2 regions of the Comamonas sp. MYb21 genome follow, and region 1 is predicted to be linked to the other one. Evidence: riboswitches for the same ligand, from Rfam matches in the RefSeq annotation. Region 1 holds a riboswitch; the other holds the start of a gene.
What was found. Region 1 has a riboswitch for manganese ahead of WH367_RS09170 (TMEM165/GDT1 family protein). Riboswitches for the same ligand answer to the same signal wherever they lie in the genome.

Region 1 (5,795 bases):
GACCGGTTCACGGCCGACTCGATGGTCTTCAACAACATCACCCAGGTCGCAGAGCTCAAGGGCCGGGTCAAGGGCGTGCTGCAGCCCGCACGCTGAGCGCCGCATGTCTCCCCCCCTGAGCGACGCACCGCTGGTACTGATCACCGGCGCCTCCAGCGGCATCGGCCAGGCGCTGGCCTGGCGCTACTACCAGGCCGGTTACCGCCTGGCCTTGGTGGCCCGCCGTACCGCGCTGATTGCGGACTGGGCCCAGGCGCAGGCGATGGACGCCAGCCGCTACGCCATCTATGGCGCGGATGTGGCCGACCAGGACCAGACCATTGCTGCCTGCATGCAATGCCTGCAGCAGCAGGGCCTGCCCGATGTGGTGGTGGCCAATGCCGGGGTGAGCTACGGCATCGACACGGCCGAGCGCGAGGACCTGGAGGTCATGGCCCAGACCTATGCGACCAATGTGATTGGCATGGCTGCCACCTTCCATGCCTTTGTGCGGCCCATGCAGGCGCGCGGCAGTGGCAAGCTGGTCGGTATTGCCAGCGTGGCCGGCATACGCGGCCTGCCTGGCCATGGCGCCTACTGCGCCAGCAAGGCGGCGGTCATCAGCTACTGCGAGAGCCTGCGGGTGGAGCTTAAGCGCAGCGGCGTGCAGGTGGTCACCATCTGCCCGGGCTTTGTCGCCACGCCGCTCACCAGCCACAACCGCTACGGCATGCCGTTCCTGATGCAGCCCGAGGCCTTTGCCGACCAGGCCTTTGCGGTGATTGCCAAGGCGCGCAGCTATGCCGTCATCCCCTGGCAGATGGGCTGGGTGGCCAAACTGTTGCGCTGCCTGCCCAATGCCCTCTATGACCGCGCGCTGGCCAACCGCCCGCGCAAGCACCGCCACCGCGAGCGGGTGCAAGAGGCGCCACCGGGTCAAGACTGAAAGCAGGTCCTGAGCCGGGCATGAAAAAAGCCCCTGGCGGGGCTTTGTCGTTGCGGTGCGGCACAGCGCCGGGCTGTGCCTGCAGGCATCAATAGTCGTCGTTGTTGTCGTAGCCTTGGTTGCCGCCGCGGTTGCGCGAACCATTGCCGTAGGGGCTGCGGAAGCCGCCATCGCGCTCACCGCCACGATCGCCACCACCAAAGCCGCGGTCATTGCCGCCACGGCCGCCATCGCGACCACCGCGGTCGCCATAACCACCGCCGCCGCCGCCGTAGCCGCCGCGATCACCGCCGCCGCCACCGCCGTAACCACCACCACCGCCGCCGCCGTAGCCACCGCCACCACCGCCGCCGTAGCCACCACCGCCGCCGCCAAAGCCGCCACGGTTACCGCCGCCGCCGCCAAAGCCACCACCGCGTGGGCCGCCAAAACCACCACCGCCGCTGCGGGGAGGACGGGGCTCCATGGGGCGTGCTTCGTTCACGACCAGATTGCGACCGCCCAGGGGCTGACCGTTCAGACCGTTGACCGCAGCTTGGGCTTCTTCATCGCTGCCCATTTCTACAAAACCGAAACCCTTGGAGCGACCCGTGTCGCGTTCCATCATCACCTTGGCGCTGGTTACGCTGCCAAACTGACCAAAGGCCTGTTCCAGATCGTTGTCGCGAACCTGGTATGGCAAATTACCGACGTAAAGCTTGTTGCCCATTTGAGGGACTCCTGATAACTCTTAAATAATGCGATCGCGCCCTGTAGAACACCGGTCATCTATCGCAGTAGCCCAATGGAGGAATGCTCCATCCTTTATTTTCTGGCATAAAAACCGAGAATGGCATAGTTGTGCCCCTCAGTTGTGGCGCAGAAGCTGCAACCAGATGCAAAAAAGGCCTCAAAGAGGCCTTTTTTCCGGGAAAACCCGTCATCTCACTGTCAAAACCTCTCAGAGGTTTTGGATGCGATGTGCTTAGTAGCTGCCGCCACCGTAGCCACCACGGCCACCGCCGCCGAAGCCACCGCGGTCACCGCCGCCGCCGAAGCCGCCGCGATCACCACCGCCGAAACCACGGCCACCACCACCGCCGCCGAAGCCGCCGCTGCGTGGAGGACGTGCTTCCATTGGACGTGCTTCGTTCACGACCAGGTTACGACCGCCAAAGCCTTGGCCGTTCACGCCTTCGATAGCAGCTTGTGCTTCAGCGTCCGAACCCATTTCCACAAAGCCGAAGCCCTTGGAACGGCCGGTGTCACGTTCCATCATGACCTTGGCGCTGGAGACGGTACCGAATTGGCTGAAAGTGCTTTCCAGATCGCTGTCACGGAAAGAGTAAGGCAGGTTGCCCACGTAAAGTTTGTTGCCCATTTGAGGACTCCGAAAAAAGTAAAAAAAGCGATGGAGCCTGATGCAATCAACAAACCTGTGACAACTTCCAAGACGGATCACCGCGCGCTCTAGTGTACCCGGGGGCACATTGAGCTTCACCATTATGGGTGAATCGCCTTACGCTGTGTTGACAGTTCCCGCAACCAGCCCTTGGTATTTTCCCTGGCGGGCGTAGGTGTTGCGGCGCAACATCGCTTTTGGGCGTATGATGCGCCAGTCTTTGGGGAGTAGCCTGCTGGGCGCGCGATGCGCCGCAGAGTGTGCGTCAACAAACTTGGGCCTTCGCGGCCTATGGCGTACACGGCATCTGGTGATGAGGATGCTGGGCGAGACCATTGACCACGTTGCGATCCAATGCCGGAGTCGCGATGCGGTCAATGCTGTCTTGCTATATCCGGCTGCAATAACGATCCCCACTCCATGGAAGCCTTTCTCCTCTCGACCGCTGTCGTTGCCCTTGCCGAAATGGGCGACAAGACACAGCTGCTGTCCCTCGTTCTCGCTGCCAAATACCGCAAACCCTGGCCCATTGTGCTGGGCATCTTTGTCTCGACGCTGGTCAACCATGCGCTGGCCGGTGCCGTTGGCGCCTGGATCACCACGATGCTGGGCCCCGATGTGCTGCGCTGGATTCTGGGCGTGTCCTTTATCCTGATGGCCGGCTGGATGCTGATCCCCGACAAGATTGACGAGGACGAAGCGGGCAAGAGCAGCGGCCGCTGGGGCGTGTTCGGCACCACGGTGCTGCTGTTCTTCCTGGCCGAGATGGGCGACAAGACCCAGCTGGCCACCGTGGGCCTGGCCGCCAAGTACCCCGCTTCTTATTACTGGGTGGTTGCTGGCACCACGATCGGCATGATGCTGGCCAATGCGCCGGTGGTCTGGTTTGGCGACAAGATCACCAAGAAGCTGCCGATCCGCTGGATCCACCGCGTCTGCGCGGTGATCTTCCTGGCGCTGGGGGTGGCCGCGCTGTTCACGACGATGGACTGATAGCGCTGGCGGCGCTTGCAACACTGCAACGCCCTAACTAAATAAATAAAAGGGCTGGGGATCTTGCGATCTCCAGCCCTTTTTTGATGGGGCTGTGCCCCCAAGCCTCAGCCTCAGTCCAAGGTCATCAGGCTGGCATTGCCGCCGGCCGCTGCGGTGTTGATGCTGATGGCATGCTCGGCCAGCAGGCGGAACAGCGGCACGCTGCCATCGGCGGCCTGGGCGGTGATCGGCACGATGGCGCCGGCGCGGCCGGCCAGGCGGCTGGCCGTGGGCAGCCAGCCGCTGGCCGCATCGACGATCAGCGCATCAAAGGCTTCGGACTGCACAAAGGCCTGCTCGCTGTGCGCAGACAATTGCACCGAGGCACGCACCGAGGTAGGCAGCTGGGCCAGCAGGCTGGCGTGGCTGCTGCCCGCGGGCCACACGGCGGAGGAGCCAGCGGCGAGCACGGCAGCGAGCTGGGCCAGCAGCAAACTGCTGGTGCTGGCCACGCAGGCCACGCGCGCACGGCCGCTCAGCACATACAGATTGCGCTCGCCCGTGGGGCCGGGCAGTTCGGCGGCAAAGCCGTTGCCGGTATGGGCGGCATAGCGCTGGCACAGCGCTGCCAGATCGCCCTGGCCTTGCTGGCTGGCCCAGCTTTGCAGCGCCTCCAGCCCAGCGGCGGGGGCGGCATCGGCCTGTTCCAGGCCATGGGCATTGCTGCGCTGAGCGGTGCTGGCGGCCGGGGCCTCGCTACCCGCCATGCGGGGCAGATGGGCCAGCGCATCCACGGTGGCCGTGGCGGGCATGCGGCTGAGCAGGCGCAGCATGTACAGCGGGCCGCCGGCCTTGGGGCCCGTGCCCGACAGGCCTTCGCCACCAAAGGGCTGCACGCCGACGACGGCGCCGACGATGTTGCGGTTCACATAGATATTGCCGGCATGCGCGGCATTGACCACCTGGTTGATGGTCTCGTCAATGCGGGTGTGCAGGCCCAGGGTGAGCGCGTAGCCGGTGGCATTGATGTCGGCCAGCAGCTGGGGCAGGTTCTCGCGGCGGTAGCGCAGCACATGCAGCACCGGGCCAAAGACCTCGCGCTTGAGCTCGGAGAGCTGGCCGATGGCGATCACCGTGGGCGGCACAAAGGTGCCTTGCGCGCTGGCGCCGCTGTTTTGCCAGACCTGGTGGCCAGCGGCCTGCATGCGGGCAATGTGCTGGTCGATGACGCCCTTGGCCTCGGCGTCGATCACGGGGCCGACATCGGTCTTGAGCTGGCAGGGGTTGCCCAGCTGGAGCTCCTGCATCGCGCCGCGCAGCATGTGCAGCAGGCGGTCGGCCGCTTCTTCCTGCACGCAGAGCACGCGCAGCGCCGAGCAGCGCTGGCCGGCCGAGTCAAAGGCCGAGGACAGCACATCCACGACGACCTGCTCGGCCAGCGCGGACGAATCCACGATCATCGCGTTCTGGCCGCCGGTCTCGGCCACCAGGGTGACGGGCTGGCCTTGGGCATCGAGGCGCTGGGCCAGCGTCTTTTGCAGAATGCGGGCCACCTCGGTCGAGCCGGTGAACATCACGGCCTGCACGCGGTGGTCGCCTACCAGGTGGGCACCCACGGTCTCGCCGGTGCCCGGCAGCAGCTGCAACACATCGCGCGGCACGCCGGCCTGCCACAGCGCCTGCACGGCGGCAGCGGCGATCAGCGGGGTCTGCTCGGCTGGCTTGGCCAGCACGGTGTTGCCGGCGGCCAGCGCCGCGGCAATCTGGCCGCTGAAGATGGCCAGCGGGAAGTTCCAGGGGCTGATGCAGGCCACCGGGCCCAGCGCCTGGTAATCCGCCTGGCCCCAGCTGCGCACCTGGGCGGCGTAAAAGCGCAGAAAGTCCACGGCCTCGCGCACCTCGGCAATCGCGTTGGCGCAGGTCTTGCCGGCCTCGCGCACCAGCACACCCATCAGGGTGGGCATATGGGCTTCAAGCAGGTCACCGGCCTGGGCGAGGCAATCGGCGCGCTGGGCGGGCGGGGTGGCCTGCCAGCGGGCGGCGGCGGCCTGGGCGGCGGCCAGTGCAAACTCCACCTGCTCGGTCGATGCCTGCGTGACCGTGCCGACCTGGTCGCTGTGGTCGGCCGGGTTCAGCACCGGTTCGCTGGCCTGGGTGGAGGCGGGCGCGCCATCGGCCAGCATCGGCTGGGCATGCCAGACCATCTGGGCGCTGGCCTGCAGGTCGTGCTGCAGCGCACGCAGGCGGTTGTCGTTGGACAGGTCGAGCCCTGCCGAATTGCTGCGGCTTGCGCCATACAGCGCGCGCGGCTGGGCAATGTGCGGGTTGGGCAGGCCCAATTGGCCTTCGCTCTGCGCCCATTGCTGCGCGGTGGTCACGGGGTTTTCCACCAGCTTGGCCAGGGGGATGTCCTGGTCGGCAATGCGGTTCACAAAGCTGGTGTTGGCACCGTTCTCCAGCAGGCGGCGCACCAGGTAGGCCAGCAGGGTTTCATGCGTGCCCACCGGGGCATAG
Region 2 (5,795 bases), on a different contig from region 1:
CACCCCAAGGTGGCCTGGGTGCGCTATGCCGGCCTGCCCGACCACCCGGACCATGCCACCGTGCAAAAGCAGTCGGGCGGTCGTGCCTCGGGCATTCTGTCCTTCAGCCTCAACGCTGCCGATGGCGAAGGGCGCGCTGCCGGTGCCCGCTTTCTGGATGCGCTGCAGCTGTTCACCCGCCTGGTCAATATTGGCGATGCCAAATCGCTGGCCACGCACCCGGCTTCGACCACGCACCGCCAATTGGACAGCGCAGAGCTGGAGAAGGCTGGCGTGAGCGAAGGCATGGTGCGCCTCTCGGTCGGCATCGAGCATGTCGATGACCTGCTGGCCGATCTGGAGCAGGCGCTGGCCCAGGTCTGAGGGGCCGTCGCGCATAAAAAAGAGCCGCTTTCATAAAAAAGAGCCGCTTGCAATAAGCGGCTCAATCACAGTGCTCTTTGGCTCCTGAACCACCAGGAGCGGGTTCTAGACCCCTTTTAGAAACGGTAGCCCACACCGACACCCAGCAGCCAGGGATCCACCTTGAAGGTGCCCACCTTGGTGCCCGCCGAGCGCACGTCGGTCTTGATGTAGACCTTCTTCACGTCGACGTTGATCGACCAGTGCTTATCGAGCATGTAGTCAAAGCCGATCTGCAGCGCCGGGCCAAAGCTGTTCTTCTTGATCGATGGATCGAGCGCGGCTTCAACAGCGGGTGCAAAGTTCACGTTCGAGAAGCGCGTGTAGTTCACACCAGCGCCCAGGTAGGGCTTGAAGGCGCCCATATTGGTGAAGTGGTACTGCGCGAGCAGGCTGGGCGGCAGGTGCTTGAGCGTGCCGATCTTGGCGCCATCCGAGCGCAGATCGTGCTTTTGCGGATAGGTCAGCACCAGCTCGGCCGCGATATTGGGCGTGAAGAAGTAGGTCACATCCACTTCGGGAATCGTCTTGTCATTGATCGACAGACCCAGGCCGGTGGAGTCCTTGTTGGCGCTGTCCAGATGCACGGCGCGCACACGCACCTGCCAAGGGCTTTGCGCCTCTTGCGCCATCGCCGCGCCCGACGCCATTGCACATACAGCTGCCGCTGCCAACATCATTTTTTTCATCGTCATTGCCCTCGCTGCGAGCTTGCTCGCATGGATTGAAAAGTAGCTGAACCCAGGCCGCATCTGCATGCCCCCACCCGCGCCAAGCGCCGTATCTGAAGGCGGCAGAGCAGTTTCTGCTGTCCATGCCTGCATCTTCTGCTTAAGCGGGCTGCGCGGCCCTGACCCAGATCAACGAGACAAAACAAGCGATGAAAAAAGGCGGCCCGCTGTTGCGATGCCGCCTTCTGCTTCTTGCTGCGCCGCACCCGAGAGGCGCGGCCAGCAGCCATGCGCTGCTGCTTGCGATCAGTGCCCGCGCAGCTTGTGCCAAGCCTCCACCGCCAGCACCACCAGGCCACCAATGGCTGCACCAACAGCCACATGCACCAGCGTTGGGGCCAGCAGTGCCACCACGCCACCCATCGGGGCTACGGTACTCTCCAACCAGTGCTCGATCGGGCCAATGCCATGCACCAGCAGGCTGCCGCCCACCATGAACATCGCAGCCGTTCCGACAATCGACAGGCCACGCATCAGCCAGGGCGTAAACGCAATCAGGCCCCGGCCAAAAGCCTTGGCAGCGGCACTGGTCTTGCGCATCAGCCACATGCCCACATCGTCCATGCGCACAATACCGGCGACCAGGCCATAGACAAACACGGTGATCGCCAGCGCCACGGCCACCAGCACTGCAAACTGCTCCCACAGCGGCTTGCTGGCCACAGTGCCCAGCGCGATGGCGATGATTTCTGCAGACAGAATGAAATCGGTACGCACCGCACCCGCCACCTTGGCTTTTTCATAGGCCACAGGGTCCATGTTTTTCTCGCTGGCAGCCTTCACGGATGATGGCGCCACGCCCATCTGCGCAGCCTGCTCGGACTCCTTGACGGCATCATGGGGCGCCTGTTTGCCGGGCTTGTGGAACAGGCTCAGCACCTTCTCCACCCCTTCAAAACACAGAAAAGCGCCGCCAAGCATCAACAGCGGCGTGATCAACCAAGGCGCAAAAGCACTGATCAAAAGCGCTGCCGGCACCAAGATGACTTTGTTTTTGAGCGATCCCTTGGCCACCGCCCAGACCACCGGCAACTCCCGGTTGGCCTTGACCCCAGTCACCTGCTCGGCGTTCAGCGCCAGGTCATCGCCCAGCACCCCCGCCGTCTTTTGCACCGCCACCTTGGTCTGCGTGGCCACATCGTCCAGGATGGCCGTGCTCTTGCCCGCAGCCGTCTTGGTCATCAGCGCCACATCGTCGAGCAAGGTCGCAATATCATCGAGCAACATCAACAAACCAGCACCAGCCATTACGCACTCCCTGTCTAAATTCGGTGGCAAATCATAGCGATTTCACAAAGCAATGCCGTGTCAGGCCCCGTAAAACGGTGATTTCTACGTTTTGTTGGAGCTTGTTCACAAAACTTTATGCAGGCCTTGTCAACAACTTCAGCCTGCGGCCCGTTGTACACCCATCTACACCAGAAAGGTGAAAGGACTGAAATGACTGAAGTGTTTGCTATTTGGCCTGAAGACGAACGTGACCGTAAGCGTGCTCCTGCCCGCTTCTGATACCAGCGCAGCCTGCAAGCGGTTGAGCCAGAACTAAAAACCCGGCACCCGCAGCGATTGCAAGCGCACTGATCTCTCTCACTTTAGCCCCGCTTTGCGGGGCTTTGTTTTGCCTGTAGCAACGCTCCTACAGCGCAAAACGCAGCCAAGCCCTCTGCCATGCCCGCGGAGGGCTTTGGCTTTTATACGGCCACCATGTGCTCGTACAGGATCAGCGAGCCAATGGCGATCAGCACGACACCACCTACCGCCTCTGCCCAGCGGCCGGTGATATGGCCCAGCACGCGACCGACCATCACGCCCAAGGTCACCATCGCAAAGGTGGCAAAGCCAATGCTGAGCGCAACAACGGTGATGTTCACATCCAGAAATGCCAGGCCCACGCCCACCGCCATCGCGTCGATGCTGGTCGCAAAGCCGGTGGCCACCAGCAGCCAGAAGCCATGGCGCGCGGGCCGGCTCATCTCGGGCTCATCGGCGCTTTGGAAGGCACCCAGCACCATGCGGCCGCCCAGCACCAAGAGCAGCACAAAGGCAATCCAGTGGTCCCAGGCCTTCACATAATCGGCCGCGGCATAGCCCAGGGCCCAGCCCACCAGCGGCGTGATGGCTTCGATGACACCAAAGATCAGGCCGGTGCGCAGCGCCTCCGACCAACGGGGTTTGACAAGGGCAGAGCCTTTGCCAATCGCGGCGGCAAAGGCGTCGGTAGACATGGCAAGCGCCAACAGGGAAATGGAAGCAGCGTTCATCGGAGGTTCTTCTAGGACAGTCGGGCATGAGCACAACGGCATGCCACCACTGCCCGACCGAGGTCGTGCTGGCATGCCGATGGTCTCGCCAACCGAAGAACGGATGTCTGCGCCACAGCATGCGAAATGCCGAGTATGTTGACGCAGACGCTTCCAGCGCGGAAGCAGGCTACTCCCCAAGGGAGCCCGCAGTCTAAACGCTGCGCAGCGCTTCGGAGCACATGGCCCCAAACGCGCCAAGTTCTTTAGGAATGGATCGCATCTCTGTCTCTGCACGCGAGAAATCAAAACCAATCCTAGCTAACCCCCCGCGCGCAAAACAAATGCTGTGATTGCGCCATGTAGCATTTTGAGGCCGCTTAATTAACTCTATCTAGGACATAAATTACGCTTGCGCGTGCATTTGGCTTTCATCTTGAATCCGGAAGCCAGGCTCGAATGTTTCATGTTTGAATCATCCCCTGCGGGAAGGTGGGCTGGGTATCTTGCAGAGTTCCCCTACCCATTTATGGCCCACAGAGTCGAAAAGAAAAACATAAAAATAGACAAAAACCATTTACCGCAGCTTTCATTCTATTGACATCATTAGACACGCGTGGCCAGCCGTCTATTACCCTGGTCATTATGAATTTGAGAAATTTAGATTTTATTACTATATTAAAATCATTTTCATGATCCAACTTCAATAAAACATTTTTTGAAAAATCTCTACTGGCATATATTAAATCACTCAATTCATTGCAGCTTTAGAGGCTTCTGACATATCAATAAGTCATCCGCATTAACAAATCGCACCAAATGGTTATTCAATACATCACCTTAAAAGCTCGCGTAGCACTTTACAAGGCATAGGTAGCAGATAACTGTTTTATCTATGCGATTATCCAGAATGCCGTCAGATGGAGAGGCGAGGTAAAGAAATTTACAATCAATATTTAGCATTTATTTTCTTTTTAAATAAAATCCATATAGGGCCGATAAAAAAACCATTGGAGTAATGGCATTTAAAATATTATTCAACCGATTACCTTCTTTTGAAAAATAATCGTATACACCAATCATAATCAAAATCAAAACAATATGAAATATAGCAATGCGATGGCTATTTTCATCTGAAACATAATTATTCGAGGACATCAGTAGCGCCACAATAAATCCTATCCCCAGCATCATGTTTAAATCAATGCCTCCGAAAAAATAAAAATACAGGCATAAGATAAAAAATAACACAAGATGCATATATCTTGATTCTTTTATTGAAACATTTAGCTTCTCTAGTTCATTCATTTTTTTCCTTCTCAATAATTTGATTTTTTACAAGTCTTATCGGATTCATTTTCAATCGTCGCTGTTATGCTATTAAGTTTACTTTATAGTAATTTTTTCTTAAAAAATAGCTGCATCTTCAACAAACCCTCCAGGCATATACTCATCAACTAAAAATACAGCTACCAGCAATAAGAATATGTTATAAATCATATTATTTACAGCTCCTGATTGCATAAGATATGCGACATTATCCACTGAGCACAACACAAAGCCCATACTAATATTCTTATCAATAGATATCTCCCCACATCCTCATCATGAGCGAGAAGCTTCATACTGCTACTAAATTCTCTAAAAAGCCATGCTTTACCAGCATACGGCCCAAGCAACTGGCGATATCTCCCAATCTAGCCAGCGGTGATATCACTTATATTTTTTATAAATAATAAAATTTATAAACAATGCAACAAAAGGCGACCCAAAATAAATACACGAGATCATAACTTCAAGATTCTGAGAATACGGTATAAGCAGAAGAGTCCAGGGCAAGAAAAATAATACAGCTATATTTACAATATACAAATAATTTTTGCTCTTCATCCCGAGCAGCAATGCTTGTAGTATTGGTGCGAACCAAAGCAAAGTGACAAAAAACGCAACTTCTATAGCATCTTTACTCACAAATGCATACGCATTTCTTGAGTAGGTTAAAAATACAATCAGTATTGATATATTCAATTGCAAGGACATGAGAGATTGAATTTAGATAGATCATTATCCTTATACGCTTTTAATGCTGCTGTGGTTTCTGTGTAGAGTGGATGATTTTTATTTGGTGGCGCAACAATCTCCGACATAGCGTGCAATATTTGGCGAGGAAGTCCATAGTTTTCTGACCAAGCCTTCTGCCCTTTATGGACGGGCGAAGTGGCATCTTGTATTACATGAAGAGCGACTCCAAACATAAAAAGAGATTCCTGTTTTTTCCCCTCAGCTTTAATTCAAAAGATTTCTTCATTACATCTTGAATGAGATTATTTGAGCTGCTGCACGATTGATTTTTATTTTGCGCGGCATCTTTATCCCTCATTGCATGCATAAACGAACTGGCTGAAGTCTGATTCGGGGGTGA

Region 2: linked by a shared signal. The riboswitch ahead of mntP (manganese efflux pump MntP) and the one ahead of WH367_RS09170 (TMEM165/GDT1 family protein) in region 1 are both predicted to bind manganese.

Annotation. Positions count from the first base shown of each region.
Region 1 is NZ_JBBGZC010000005.1:187,188-192,982, reverse strand. Features, by position in the region: gene lptC (LPS export ABC transporter periplasmic protein LptC) at 1-96, shown strand, start outside; gene WH367_RS09185 (SDR family oxidoreductase) at 104-925, shown strand; gene WH367_RS09180 (RNA recognition motif domain-containing protein) at 1,014-1,634, opposite strand; gene WH367_RS09175 (RNA recognition motif domain-containing protein) at 1,890-2,285, opposite strand; yybP-ykoY riboswitch at 2,517-2,630, shown strand; gene WH367_RS09170 (TMEM165/GDT1 family protein) at 2,727-3,299, shown strand; gene putA (trifunctional transcriptional regulator/proline dehydrogenase/L-glutamate gamma-semialdehyde dehydrogenase) at 3,413-5,795, opposite strand, start outside.
Region 2 is NZ_JBBGZC010000013.1:5,087-10,881, reverse strand. Features, by position in the region: gene WH367_RS19015 (O-acetylhomoserine aminocarboxypropyltransferase/cysteine synthase family protein) at 1-363, shown strand, start outside; gene WH367_RS19010 (OmpW/AlkL family protein) at 480-1,091, opposite strand; gene WH367_RS19005 (DUF808 domain-containing protein) at 1,380-2,381, opposite strand; gene mntP (manganese efflux pump MntP) at 2,825-3,394, opposite strand; yybP-ykoY riboswitch at 3,414-3,579, opposite strand; gene WH367_RS18995 (hypothetical protein) at 4,337-4,681, opposite strand; gene WH367_RS18990 (RHS repeat-associated core domain-containing protein) at 5,604-5,795, opposite strand, start outside.